Regions from separate parts of the Priestia sp. YIM B13490 genome, predicted to be linked through region 2. Evidence: a T-box and tRNA genes for the amino acid it is inferred to sense, from the RefSeq annotation. Region 2 holds a T-box; the other holds one or more tRNA genes.
The links. A T-box is a leader RNA that pairs with one kind of tRNA and senses whether it is charged. The one in region 2 lies ahead of trpS (tryptophan--tRNA ligase), so its partner is inferred to be a tRNA-Trp.
Positions count from the first base shown of each region.

Region 1: it has a tRNA-Trp gene. The T-box ahead of trpS (tryptophan--tRNA ligase) is inferred to sense a tRNA for this amino acid. The anticodon was not compared.

Region 1 is NZ_JBHZOT010000003.1:414,535-422,181, reverse strand. Features, by position in the region: gene ACFX4R_RS12050 (spore germination protein) at 1-884, shown strand, start outside; gene ACFX4R_RS12045 (Ger(x)C family spore germination protein) at 874-2,097, shown strand; gene ACFX4R_RS12040 (GerAB/ArcD/ProY family transporter) at 2,118-3,218, shown strand; gene ACFX4R_RS12035 (Na+/H+ antiporter NhaC family protein) at 3,417-4,817, opposite strand; tRNA gene ACFX4R_RS12030 (tRNA-Gly) at 5,032-5,103, opposite strand; tRNA gene ACFX4R_RS12025 (tRNA-Leu) at 5,123-5,204, opposite strand; tRNA gene ACFX4R_RS12020 (tRNA-Trp) at 5,231-5,304, opposite strand; gene ACFX4R_RS12015 (phospholipase D-like domain-containing protein) at 5,526-6,920, opposite strand; gene ACFX4R_RS12010 (hypothetical protein) at 7,230-7,499, opposite strand.
Region 2 is NZ_JBHZOT010000002.1:830,423-838,069, forward strand. Features, by position in the region: gene ACFX4R_RS09535 (ABC transporter permease) at 1-909, opposite strand, end outside; gene ACFX4R_RS09540 (peptide ABC transporter substrate-binding protein) at 1,007-2,653, opposite strand; T-box leader at 3,320-3,524, shown strand; gene trpS (tryptophan--tRNA ligase) at 3,601-4,590, shown strand; gene ACFX4R_RS09550 (YjbA family protein) at 4,620-5,369, opposite strand; gene opp4C (oligopeptide ABC transporter permease) at 5,669-6,583, opposite strand; gene opp4B (oligopeptide ABC transporter permease) at 6,595-7,560, opposite strand; gene opp4A (oligopeptide ABC transporter substrate-binding protein) at 7,589-7,647, opposite strand, start outside.

The sequences.
Region 1 (7,647 bases), on a different contig from region 2:
TTGAAGATCAAACGGTCACTCCTTTTCCAACTATTTATAATACAGAAAGACCTGACGTGGTGGCAGGTAACCTTTTGGAAGGAAGAATTGCTATTTTTGTGGATGGAACTCCTTTTGTACTTATTGCTCCAGCGTTGTTCATTCAATTTTTCCAATCGGCTGAAGATTACTACGCACGCTTTGATATTGCGACGTCCATTCGTCTTTTGCGGGTGTTTATGTTTATGATTTCACTTATCGCTCCTGCTACGTATGTGGCGGTTACGACATTTCATCAAGAGATGGTACCCACGACGCTTATTGTAGCTCTTGCGGCACAGCGAGAATCCGTTCCATTTCCCGCGTTTGTGGAAGCTTTTTTTATGGAAGTCACCTTTGAAATTTTGCGTGAAGCAGGGATTCGTTTACCAAAAGCTATCGGCTCTGCCGTATCGATCGTCGGAGCTCTTGTTATTGGGCAAGCAGCGGTTCAAGCAGGGATCGTCTCACCAGCTATGGTTATTATCGTATCGATTACAGCTATTGCTAGCTTTGCAACGCCGTCTTTCGATATGGCTATTTCAGCGCGATTAATTCGTTTTTTATTTATACTAGGAGCGGCTACATTCGGTTTCTATGGCATTATCCTTATTCTTTTAATGGGGGTTGGACATCTGTGCAGCTTACGTTCATTTGGTGTTCCCTACATGACGCCATTAGCACCCTTTATTCCTGCAAGCAATGAAGATACCTTGCTGCGGTTACCTTGGTGGACGATGAGAAGAAGACCTAAATTAATTAGTGATAACAAAGTTCGTCAAAGCAAACATCAAAAGCCTGAGCCTCCTTCTTCAAGAGGTATGGTTAACCAGGAAATGGAAGAAGATGATCAAAATGAAACGTAAAAGTTTATTTTTACTGGTAATGACCATAATGATGGTATTGCTTACTAGCTGCTGGAGTAAAAAAGAGTTAACGGATCTTGCGTTTGTATCGGCAATGGGCATTGACAAAACGAAAGATGGGCGGTATGAGCTTACCTTTCAAATTATTAACCCAGGAAACGTAGCTGGCTTACAGGGGGGCGGCGGCACCCAAAGTCCGCCTGTTACGATCTATGCTGCTTCCGGTGATAATTTAGTTGAAGCAAGCAGACGCGCTTCGGCTAGAATTTCCCGAAGACTTTATTATGCCCATACAAACTTAATCGTGATCGGAGAAAAACTAGCGCGTGAAGAAGGAATTAACATTCTTATTGATTCTATTGATCGCGATCCTGAATTTCGAATTACGACTTCCTTAGTAATCGCAAACCAGTCAAGTGCTGCTGATTTGGTAAAAGCACTAACGCCTGTCGATAAAATTCCAGCAAACAAAATTATGAAAACGCTGGAGTTCACTCAAAGAAAATGGGGAGAAAACCTAAAGGTTTCCTTTCAAGAAGTGATGAGATCTCTCGAATCTCCAGGAGGAGAAGCACTAGTCTCGGGTTTTCGTTTAGTTGGAAATCCTCAACAAGCAGAAAAATTAGATAACCTCCAGCAAAGCGCACCAGAAGCTACCCTTCGTGCTTCTGGCATTGCTGTTTTTAAAAATGGAAAGTTAATCGACTGGTTGTACAATAGTCCAGCTAGAGGCAGCGTTTGGATTCTTGATAAAATACAAGGAACCGATATTAATGTAGATTGGAAAGGAAAAAAAGAAGCGCTTGCCTATCAAACAGTTCGTCAAAAAACGGATGTATCTGTAAAAATGATAAAAGGAAAACCTTATGCGTCCGTTCACACTCGCGTAGAAGGCGATCTTGGAGAAGTGGAGGTCCCTGTTGATACACGTCAACCTGCTGTCATCAAAAAAATGGAAAAAGCAGCAGGTAAAGAAATAAAAAAAGAATTACAAACAGCTATTAAACAAGCTCAGACAGACAAAGTTGACATCTTCGGGTTTGGAGAAGCGCTGGAACGCACGCGGCCTAATCAATGGGAAAAACTCAAATCAGAATGGGATGACGTTTATTTTCCAAAATTAAATGTAGACGTTACGGTAGAAGCTTACATTCACCGAACAGGTCTGCGCAATAAATCATTTCTCTCTAGCCTAAAAGAAAAACAAAACTGAGGTCAGGAGGTTCTGGCTATATGGAAAAAGCAAAAATTAGCGCCACTCAATTATTTATTCTCATGGTTTTATTCGAGCTGGGAAGTGCTTTATTAGTTCCTCTTGCAATGCGAGCGAAGCAAGATGCATGGCTAGCTATTTTAATTGGAATGCTGTGCAGCTTTTTTTTCTTCTTAGTCTATCATAAGCTCTATTCCTACTATCCGGACCTCCTGCCTACAGAATATATGCAGAAAATTTTAGGGAAGGCACTTGGAACACTTCTTGCATTCATATATATTGTCTATTTTTTATACGATGCATCACGAGTTCTAAGAGATTTCGGAGAGATGCTTCTTACTTTTGCCTATCCCGATACGCCTTTATTTATTGCTAATGCCTTGTTGATGCTGGTCATTATCTATATAACTCGAAAAGGTATTGAAGCGATAGCCAGATCAGGAGAGCTTCTGTTTATTTTCATGTATTTTCTAGCTGTTGCAGGCTTCATCTTGATTATTAGCTCGGGATTAATTGATTTTAAGAACTTACAGCCGGTATTAAAAGAAGGAATACTTCCTGTGGCCAAAGTTGCTTTAACTGAAACGCTGTATTTCCCTTTCACAGAAGCTATTGTATTTACCATGCTTCTTCCTTATTTAAGCAACCCCAAAAAAGCAAGTGTCACCATGCTATGCGCAACGGGATTAAGCGGAATTAATTTAATTATTACGATGATCATTAACATTAGCGTGCTTGGGGTTGATTTGACGACAAGATCACAGTTCCCTCTTCTTAGTACTGTTCAAACGATTCAAGTAGCTGATTTTTTAGAGCGTCTCGATGTATTTTTTATGTTTGCTATGGTTATTGGGATTTATTTTAAAGTTAGCATCTTGTTTTATGCCTCTATCATAGGTACAGCTACTTTATTTAAAATTAAATCTCCTTCCCGTCTAGTGTATCCTTTAGGCATCATTGTGTTGTTTTTGTCGATTACAATCGCTAGTAATTTTCAAGAACATCTTTATGAAGGGCTACACGTAGCGAGATTTCTTTTACATATGCCTCTTTTTGCTATCGTACCTATACTGCTTTTGATTATCGCCTTTTTGAAAAATAGGAAGAAGCAGCACAGATAGTATATCTCTAATAAATAGAAAAAATAGCGTTAAAATTATCGAGGTGATGTTCGTGTATATATGGTTTTATGATCATTTTATTAATACCATCTTATTTCCGCTTACTTGTATCATGCTAGTGTGCCTATCATTAGGGCTGTATGCATACTTTAAGCTGAAAAAAATGAAAAGTTGATACTAGATGGCTATTTCCCTCATTCAAAACAAGAAAGATACCACAAGATAAAAAGCAACTGTTATTCCCGCTGCAATTAGAGCGGGCTTTAATTTATACTTGGCATATTCAATAACAGATAAATCTAATATTTTGGCGATGGTATTCGTATCGTCGCTTAAAGGCGAAGAAAACGCTCCAAATGAACCGCTTGCAAATACGGCACCGATAATCAACGGCAAAGAAAGATCTGCAGAACTTGCAAGCGATACGCCAAGCGGCATTAAAATTCCCCACGTCCCCCAAGCAGACCCGATAAAGTAAGAAATAGCAGCTCCAAACACAAACATAAAAGGAGTGACAAACATTTGAGGAATCCACTTAGAATGTGCCGTCACGAAATTGGAAAAACCCAAGTCTTCTGTAACAGCGGATAATCCCCATACTACCGATAACAGCAGAATAACGGACATTAAGTCATTGCCTCCTGTGATAAAACCATTAAGCAAATTCTGTAATGTAAAGCGCTGAAACAAGAAAAAAATGAGGGTAATTAACGTAGTCATAATTAAAGCTACTACCATCGCTTCTAGCACGTCTGCTTTAATAAATGCTTCAAAAAAGGTGTGACTCTTATGATGTCCACTCCACCATGTTAAAAGTAAGGTGAGTGAAATCACGACAAGTAAAGGCACTAACAGATTCCAAGGCTTGGAAGGCAAATCCTTCGATACGCAAGGATGACAATCATGCCAATCTTTTTCGTCTTCTTCCTCAAGCTTCATAGGAGCTGTAGATGTTGAATGATGAAAAAAGCTTAAATAAATCCCTACTAAAATAATCACAATCGAAAAAAAATTATAAGGAATGCTTTGAATAAACAAAGAATAAGCGTCTTGTTTTATACCTTGATGATCAATCGCCATTTGAATGATGGATACCATATATCCTACAAATGCCGTTGCCACAGGAATTAAGACGATAACAGGAGTAGCAGTTGTTTCAATAACGAACCCTAGCTCTGCTGTCGTCATTTTCACTTTTTTCAGCAGCGCTCTCATGATGGGCGCGATTGTAACAAAACGAAATGTGGGAGCACTGAATGTTCCAATGGTTGAAACATAGGTTAAAATAAGGGCTTTTTTTCTTGTATCAATTCTTTCAGCAGCTGTTTCCACAAAACCTTTAACTCCTCCAGCCATCTTAATCATTCCGATGAGCCCTGAAAACGCGTATAAAAAGACGACGATTTCTATATTACTTTTATTTCTAAGAGCTTGTACAACGTAGTGAAGTAGCTTTTCAACACCTCCGATAATCGAATGGTCAATCAAATAAGCGCCTACTAATAAGCCTAAAAACAACCCTGGCAGCACTTGTTTCGTGAAAATAGCTATGGGAATAACAATTAAAAACGGTATAATTGAAAACCAACTAGATTCCATAGGACTCTCCCCTATCTTAAACACCATATTAGATGTCTTCACGTATCGTTCATTAGCTTTTAATGTAACCCCAATATTATGTGTATATTCACGAAAGCAACACGTATAGACAGTGCTGTTTTAATAAAATATTTCTGATTACAAACAGTATAATAAAACTCTTTATTTCTACAAAAAAAAAGCAGTTTGCACATGCAAACTGCTTTTGAAAAGAAGCGGAAGACGAGGTTCGAACTCGCGACCCCCACCTTGGCAAGGTGGTGTTCTACCACTGAACTACTTCCGCGCGTATATGAAAGTAAAGATGCGGGTGAAGGGACTTGAACCCCCACGTCGTAAGACACTAGATCCTAAGTCTAGCGCGTCTGCCAATTCCGCCACACCCGCGTGTGAATTAAAAAATAACTCCAAAATGGCAGGGGCAGTAGGAATCGAACCCACACTGACGGTTTTGGAGACCGTAGTTCTACCTTTAAACTATGCCCCTAGAAATGATTTCTTCAAAAGAACCTCGTTTATCAACGACGCTATATCATAATAAAACATATATGGAATTTCGTCAATAGGTCTTTTGATGAATCATAACTAGTACTAGGGGTTTCAAAAAAACTGTGAGGCATATCACAGTTTTTTACACATTCCCTTCACCAGCTGCAGTCCTCTTTAATCTCCGCTATTTGTTTTTAAAGACTCTGCTGTAACACAGTACTATACAAAATGTCTCCAAAATCGTGTAAAGACCGAAAGAATATGTAGGAGTGCAGATTTTACGGGAGGCACGTTTTTTTGAGAATCCGTATTAACATCCACAGGTTCTCCCTCATTCCCCACAAGCGTACTGTGAGAAATTTTAGTTTCAATAGCTCCTGTTAACTCGGCTGCAAATTCTTCACTATCTATCATAACCATGGATTCAGTATTTAAAAATGCAGAGCGTGAATCTAAGTTAAAAGAACCAACTGCACTTAAACGCTGATCATAAACAACAGATTTCCCGTGAATTGAATAGGGCTTTTGATATTCATAAAGCTTCGAACCAGCTTTTATAACGCGATTCTTCACTCCCAAGTATGCAGAAAAAGCCATAGCATTTGGAGTGGATGTAATAGAATTAGTTAAAATAATTCTTTGCACTTTTGGTTTTACTTGCTTATCTATATACTGTTCCATTTCTTTTGTTGGTACGATATAAGGGCTTTGAACAACAATGGATTTTTCAGCTTGCTGGGAAAGCTTAATAAATGTTTTCCATATAAAAGGGCTTTTATTTATTCGTTGAATAGGATTTGTAATAAAAGAAATCTTTCTTGTAGGCATCGTTGCTTCTCTCCATACAATATAAGGATGGACAAAAGGTTCGTTTACTTTTTTGGCCTCTTCGTATTGATCTATCAATAATTTTTTTCCTGAAAGACCGCGAAATTGTTTAGTTTTCTTGGGCTTTGGAAAAGCTTTTCGTGTATACGGATGATTCCATAATTTTTCTATATACTTCTCCATTGAGAGAATGACACTATGACTTTCTTGCTTTGTGTTATAAATCAGTACATCACGGTCATAGACAAAATTTTTATTTGGTTGACTAGCCAAGTATTTATCTCCAATATTTCGTCCTCCACTAATACCTAATTGGCCATCGACTACTATTATTTTATCGTGAAGACGGTTATGCCATGTCCAAGGTTTAAAAATAGTAAAGGGCTCATAGTACTTTAATTCAATATTATTGTGGAAAGCTAGAGCATAAAGAACATTTTTCCTCTTGCCTTTTAACCCATGAGCGATCCCATCTAACAACACGCGAATATGTATACCTCGATCCGCAGCTTCGAATAAAGCACCCATAAGTAAATCCGAAGAACGGCCTTTACCGATGGAAAAGTATGCAATATCAATTGTATGCCTCGCTTCTTGAATCATCTGCATCCGAACAAGCCCTGAAAAATAACCATTTTCTAAAAGCATAACTCGATCTGTGGATTCTTTCTTCCCGTAAAAATTCTCAGTATTCATTACTTTTAAGTCTTTTCCCTTGTGTAAAGGGACATAAAACAGTACCACTGCAGTTACGAATACATATATGAAGTACAATACGACAATCATTATTAGTATGTTTATTAGCATATTTCCTGTCACAATCCCTTTCCATTCTTATCGTTCTGTTTTTATTAGGATTCTTACTTTTTTAACTTCTATACCTTTTAAAATAAGAATGGAATGATGGATTATTTGTTACACCACTGTTGATTTCCGTGCCAGTCTTCGCCTTTCCCTCCAAACAACAGCTAGAAGCAATTATATACACGAAACCTACGTTTACACTACCAATAAAAAAAGCAGAAGTTCATTACCTTCTGCTTTTACAATTTATACTCTCTATTGTGAACCTGCCTAAGTAAAACAGCGGCTCTTTTATTGATTAAGGTCGTTCTCCATATCTTTTATATCTTGCTGAAACTCTGTTAAACGCTGACGCTGTGTTTCAGAAGCATTTTCAAGCGCATTTTCAATTTGCTGAGAGGCTTCATTCACTTCACCTATCGCTTGCTTCGCTTCATGGCCGTACGATGCATCATTTTTAGCTTCATTTGCCTGTTCATATGCATCTACTGCTTCTTTATGCCCCTGCTGTGCTGCTTGAAACGATTGTTGTTTATCTTTATTGTATGGGTATTTTTTCATCATAGTGCTCCTTTCCATTTGTTCACTCTTTAGTGTGGCATTTTTCTACTTATTCATACGACGCTTCAATAGGTTAAAGCTAAATGAATATTCCTCATAACAAATCCCTCAATCATTTAAGAGCCCTACAAAATATCTTCTATCTCCT
Region 2 (7,647 bases):
TTTAATTCGAGGGTCAATGAATCCGTATGCAATATCTACAAGCAAGATACAAAAAAGTAGTAAAATACTGTAGAACACCGTTACGCCCATAATCGTTGTATAATCTCGGTTTGAGATACTGAGTACAAAGTGTGAACCTAATCCCGGGATACCAAATATTTTTTCAATAACAAAGCTACCTGTTAAAATCCCTGCTACTAAAGGTCCCATATAGGATACGACTGGAAGCATCGCATTTCGCATGGCGTGCTTAACTGTAATCACGCCTCTGCTTAAACCTTTTGCTTTCGCTGTACGAATATAATCATTGCTTAATACTTCAAGCATACTCGAACGAGTTAATCGTGCGATAAACGCCATAGGGGTTGAAGCAAGCGCGAGAGCTGGTAACACCGTGTGTGCCCAAGATTCCCAGCGTGCAACCGGAAAAATTTGTAGTTTCATAGCCAGAACGTATTGTAATACCGCTGCCATGATAAAACTCGGAACTGAGATTCCTAGAACTGCAATAACCATCGCCGTATAATCTTGCCACTTATTATGTTTTAAAGCAGCAATAACACCAAGTACTACACCAATAGCAATTGCTATTAAAATAGCTTCCATCCCTAGCATGAATGAAACAGGGAATCCGCCGTTAATCAAATCATTTACCGTTTGGCCTTTATATTTGAAAGATGGACCAAAATCCCACTTTAAAATTGATGTTAAATAATCAAAGTACTGATGGTACCAAGGCTGGTCTAAACCGTAATACTGATTTAGATTTTTTTGAATTTCAGGGGGAAGCTGCTTTTCTGATGTGAATGGACCTCCTGGAACAGCACGCATTAAGAAAAAGGTCGCTGTTACGATCAGCCATAATGATAGAAACATATAAATAAGTCGTTTTCCTATATATTTGAACACCCTGACACACCTCCATATTTTTACAAAATTCGCGCACAAGAAAGAAAAGTATATGGAGCACCAGGCCCCATATACCCTTTGTCACAATTGATGTTACTTACTCAAAATGAGCCCACTTAATCTGAATGTCTCCAAGTCCAGACATCACAACATCTTTCAGCTGCTTGTCTTGTACCCAAGCGTTTGTGTAGAAGTAGATTGGTGCCACTGGCATTTCATCCATAAAGATACCTTCTGCTTTTTTCAACATTTCCAGACGTTTTTTAGGGTCTGTTTCTTTTTGAGAGTCAATTAATAACTTTTTATATTCTGGGTTTTCCCAGTTTGTATCATTATTTCCGCCTTTTTTATCACGGAACAATTCTAAGAAGTTGATTGGGTCGTTAAAATCTCCTAACCAGCCCATACGTCCAACTTGATAATCTCCTTGGTGTAACTTTTCAATGTAAACAGCCCACTCAGAGTTGTCTAACTGTACTTTAATGCCAAGGTTTTTCTTCCACATATCTTGAACAGCTTGTGCAATTTTTGCATGTTTTTCATCCGTGTTGTATGAAACCTTAATTGCTGGTAGTTCTGAAGCATCTTTAAGGCCCATTTCTTTCAAGCCTTTTTCTAAATATTCTTTTGCTTTTTTCACATCATTGTCTTTGAAGTAACCTTTTTTGTTATCTTCAAACATTGTTGGTGGTACAGCCGCCATCGCTGGAACTGAACCGTCTTTTGTAATTTGTTCTGTAATACCTTTACGATCAATTGCATAAGCTAATGCTTTACGAATGTTCACGTTGTCTAAAGGTTTTTGTTCTGTATTAAACTTGTACCAGTAAGTACCTGCAATCTCTTGAATGTTTAATGAACCGTCTTTCTTTAATTCAGGAAGTGCATCAGCTGGTAATTGACCAGTAGGCATACCCGCCCAGTCTAATTCACCGTTTTTGAACATTGAAAGTTCAGTGTTGTTATCATTGATCATGTACATTTCAACTTTTTTAAGTTTTACAGCATCTTTATCCCAATAGTTTTCATTAGGAACTAACTCGATTTTGTCATTATGTTTCCAAGCTTTAAGCTTGAAAGGACCGTTTGACGTATAGTTTTCGCCTGCATTTGTGTACCATTTTTCATTTGATTCAGCAATTTTCGTATTCACTGGGAAGTACGTATAGAAAGCTGTTAATTCTAAGAAATATGGCGTTGGGTTTTCTAATGTTACTTCAAGCGTTTTATCATCTGTTGCTTTAACCGCAACATCATCTAATGAACCTTTTCCTTCATTAGCAGCTTGTGCATTTTTAACATAGTATAATTGATATGCATATTGAGATTCGTTTTTAGGATCTAACGCCCATTTCCATGCATATTCGAAATCTTTTGCTGTTACAGGGTCACCATTTGACCATTTTGCATCGTCGCGAATTGTAAACGTATATTTAGTTTGATCATCGCTGACCTTCACATCTTTCGCCATTGCATTTTCAGGTTTTCCATCTTTACCGATACGAGTTAAACCCTCAAATGTTTGTAATAATACGTTTGATGACGTTGAATCATTAGCTAAGCCTGGGTTTAATGAAAAAGGCTCAGTTTTAATGTTTACGCGAAGCTCTTGCTCTTTTTTCTTTTCGCCGCCATCACTGCTAGCATTTTCACTGCCACCAGATTCTTTGTTAAATCCACATGCAGCTAAAAACAAGCTCATTACAAGCAGCAAACTGAAAAGAATCGACAACCTTTTCTTCATTGCGTGTTACCCCCTATTAAATTTTGTTTGTGTGGCAACCATATTTTTTTGATATGTACTAATTTCTTAATCCTCTTTCAATACAAAATAATCAGTTATTTTTTCACGTAGTAGAGCATTAAAGACCTCACTGCAAAATTATTCTTCTACTCTATGAAACTGTCATCAATTGTTTACATGCTGTAAATCCAATGTATGCGCTTAATATGTAGAAGACTCATTCATTACAAAATTCGCTAATTGAAACAAAACATTGTCTATTTTGTGTTTTCTGAAAAATTAAGAAATTGTAATACCTTTGTAAAAAATATGTTTGTTACGCCTATTATAAATATTTTAAAAATTTATTGCAATACTATTATTTAATGGTATTTTTTTGTCATGAGGGAAAAAACCTTATCTTATAAGGATTGTGCCTACTTGTCAGACTTCTAAAATCTTTTTTGTAGTATAGGTATTACGATAGTATTACAAAGCCATTAGAAATATTAAATAAAAGATTTTTACCAAATCCTCCACCAAATTTTCATTAAGAAATGCTTTAATTAAAAGGTTCTTGTCTTTTTTTGCCGCTGAAAAATTCCAGTAAATTGTCTTATAAAACTTTTTAGCGATAAGATGTTTAAATTCCTGCTTTTTCGCGTTATAATAACGAATAACTATATAATTAAAGCTGTGAAAAAGAGTAGTATGCAGAATTTTCATTTTTAGAGAGTTTGTGGCTGGTGAGAACAAACATTGAAACCTGCAGAATGGACTTTGGAGCTTTCAAGTGCAAAGCTTGAACGTTGACCTCAACGTTACATGAATAAAGATAGTTCACAATTATGTGTGCTAATTAGGGTGGCAACGCGGTCCATTCGCCCCTAGCTTATGCTAGGAGCGGATGGGCCTTTTTATGTTGTATCCGTAAATTAGCATCATATATGTGCAGATGAAAGGAAGATTTGATGAAAACAATTTTTTCAGGTATTCAACCAAGCGGTACAATCACTTTAGGTAACTACATTGGAGCGATGAAGCAATTTGTTGAACTTCAACATGACTATAACTGTCATTTTTGTATTGTAGATCAGCATGCAATTACAACGCCTCAAGATCGTTTAGCACTTCGTAAAAACATTCGAGGCCTTGCTGCTCTGTATGTAGCGGTAGGAATTGATCCAGCAAAATCGACTTTATTTATTCAATCGGAAGTGCCTGCCCACACAGAAGCGGGATGGATGTTACAGTGCGTAGCGTATATCGGTGAACTTGAACGTATGACTCAGTTTAAAGATAAGTCCGCTGGAAAAGAAGCAGTATCAGCAGGATTACTAACTTATCCTCCATTAATGGCAGCGGATATTCTTTTATACAACACCGATTTGGTTCCAGTTGGTGAAGATCAAAAGCAGCATTTAGAATTAACGCGTGACTTAGCTGAGCGCTTTAACAAAAAATACAATGATATCTTCACTATCCCTGAAGTACGTATTCCAAAAGTGGGCGCACGCGTCATGTCTCTTCAAGATCCTACGAAAAAAATGAGCAAGTCCGATCCAAACCAAAAAGCTTTCATTACGCTTTTGGATGACGCTAAAACAATTGAAAAGAAAATCAAAAGTGCCGTAACGGATTCAGAAGGTATTGTTCGCTACGATAAAGAAAATAAGCCAGGTATTTCAAACTTATTAAGTATTTATTCAATCCTAGCCAATAAATCGATCGAAGACATTGAAGCGATGTACGAAGGCAAAGGTTATGGTGACTTTAAAGCTGACACAGCCAAAGTGGTAGCTGAAGCACTTGCTCCAATTCAAAAAAGATATTATGAATTAGTTGATTCTAGCGAGCTAGATGATATTTTAGATCAAGGTGCCGATAAAGCAAATGCAACGGCTAATAAAATGCTTCGCAAAATGCGAAACGCAATGGGAATTGGCCGTAAACGTTAAAAAAAACGACTGCTATGCAGTCGTTTTTTTTAATTAACTTTTGGCTCTTGTTCAATTTCCCAAAGTTTTTCAAAGAAAGGTTGTCCTTTTACTAAGCGCTCGCATAATAATTTATGCTTCGGTGACCACCCTGACTTCGTTTCATCGTATAGCTGACTCCACACGTCTTGAAACGGCATCTCTTGAATGTCTTCGTACTTCGTTGGATTCCACTCCGTGTACCAGTAGCGGATTTGAGCTGTATTTTTTGTTGTATGTAGCTGATCAAGTGCCATAAATAACAGCTGTTTTAGCTGACGTTCTTTACGTGTTAGTCCTCTCATCGTTTCAGGAGACGGTGAAAGAATATGATGCTCTTTTTTATTCAGCTCGTCTTCACTGAACTTATATTCTAGCTCTTCTTGATCCGCAATCATCTCATAGACTAACTGTTCCTGTCTTGGAATTAAGCGGCTTTTTCGAATTGGAATATGATATCCCATCGTATCAATTGCTAAAATATTCGTTCCATCTGTAACAATAAAACAATATTCAACCTGCGTGCGTTCATGATTTTTCCGAATGTATGCTTTCTGATAGACATCTTGTAGTAGTTGTTGAGGTAGCTCGGAAAGATCATTTTCAATGTAATGAAATAAAAGCGGATTTACTTTTAATAACGGTGCTTGATCGAGCAGTTCTACACAATCGTCTTTTCTCCACTCATGGAAATGACACACATTATAACCGTTTTCTTCGCCTTCAAACCAATTAACCCATACATCATGAAGATATAGCATAATTTACCCCTCACTTACTATCTGTTTGTTATCCATCAGTATAGGCAGAGAAAGGAATTTTTATTCCAAATGATGTTATTTTTCTAAAAATTAATTGTAAAATGCCTTCGTTTTTGGCTATTATTCAAATGCACTTGTTTCGAAGCTCAGATATAACGCCAGTGCTAATGATTGCTAAAGGCTTCATGAGCTATATCCACACCTATAAGCAAAAAAAATCCGAGTTTCTTCTATAGTAATAGGTTTGTCAGGAGGTCTGACAAACCTAAAAAAATCTATCACACTTTTGTGATAGATTTTTAACGAAGAGATTTGGGATTCAAAGCATCTTTTAATCCTTCACCAATGAAGTTGATAGCTAGGATCGTAAATGTAATAGCTAAACCTGGCGGAACCCACATCCAAGGCTTATTCTGCAGCACATCTGATTCCCTTGCTTCTGTCAGCATATTCCCCCAGCTTGGCGTATCAGCCGGCACGCCAAAACCGATAAAGCTAATCGCTGACTCAAACACAATAAGGATCGCCATCTGCAAACTGGCTTGAACCACAATTGTTGAAAACACATTTGGCAGCAAATGTTTAAAGATGATTTTAAACGGGCTGCACCCAATGGAAACGGCTGAAAGCACATATTCATTTTCTTTTTCAGCCAAGATTTTGCTTCGAACCAGCCGGGCCGTACTTCCCCAGCTTAAGAAACTAACAACTAGGATGAGCGTCCAAACGCCTGAGATCTTTCCAATTAGGATTGTATTTAACACTACAACGAAAACAATTAACGGAAAGTTTAATACAAAGTCTGTAAAACGCATTAAGAATTGATCCACTTTGCCTCCGTAATAACCCGCAATCGAACCAATAAAAGTTCCGATTAAAATAACGAGTGTTGTACAAGCAACTCCAATCAGTAACGAAGTTCTTCCTCCATACAATGTACGTGCAAATACGTCTCGTCCATTTGTATCCGTTCCAAACCAATGCTCACTAGAAGGCGCTGCATTCATCGCCATATAGTCGATACGTGTAATATCTGCTTTTGTAAGCAGCGGTGCAAAAATGGCAAGAAGCGTAATCACAATCATGAAAGCTAAACTTATCATGGCTAGTTTATTTTTAACAAACTTCTTTCGCGCAATCGCCCATGGAGAAAGGTTTTTAGGAGCTTTCATATTCACTTCTGGCTGTACATCTTTTTTCGTTACAATTTCCATACTTTCTCCTCCTAATCCAAACGAATACGCGGATCTGCTACGCCGTATAACAAATCAGCAACCAGATTCCCAACCAGTGTTAATATTGAAAACAACATTGTAAGCGACATCATAACTGAGTAGTCACGAGTTGCTACAGAGTCAACAAACAATTTTCCAATTCCTGGATACGTAAAGATCGTCTCTGTAATGATAGAACCGCTAATGATTGTTACAAGATCAAATCCTAAAAACGTAATAAGCGGAATCATTGAGTTGCGTAAGATATGAACATTATAAATTTTAGATTCTTTTGTCCCTTTTGCTCTAGCAGTGCGCACAAAATCTTTGCGACTGTTTTCAATAATATCATTGCGCAAAAACTGGGTATACTGCGCGGTCGACATCAAGCCAAGAATCAGCGCGGGTAATATAACGTGATGAATTCTACTTTGAATAAATTCCCATGATCCCTCTTTCAATCCTACTTCAACAGAACCGCTAAACGGAAACCAACCTAACTGAAAGGAAAATAAATAAATGCCTACGATCCCTGCGATAAACGATGGAACCGCTAATGCAAAGTAATTATATCCTGCAATAAAGTTATCTGCTAAGGTATACGGTTTTCTTCCTGCATACATACCTAAAATAAATGCAAACACATACGTAATCAAAAGCGAAGTCAAAGCTAAAAAGATAGTATTAGGCATACGCTCTAAAATAATATCTAATGTCGGTAACTTATGAGTTGTTGACTTTCCTAAATCTCCTTGTGCCACTCCCTTTACCCAGTTCCAATATTGAACGTAGATAGGATCGTTATATCCTAGCTTATCACGCATTTCCTCAATGTATTTTGGATCTGTATTACTAGGGTTGATTTCTCCCCCAAAAGGGTCCCCTGGCATCATTTTTGCCAGGGAAAACACAACAAAGGAGATCAGAATCAACATTGGAATCATCCCTAAAATACGTCTTAGTGAGTATTGCAGCATCGTTGACTCTCCTTTACATGTAAAATACTTATTCCGTTACAGACCATTTCTCCGGATCTACAACTACCGTTGATGGATCTAGAGTTA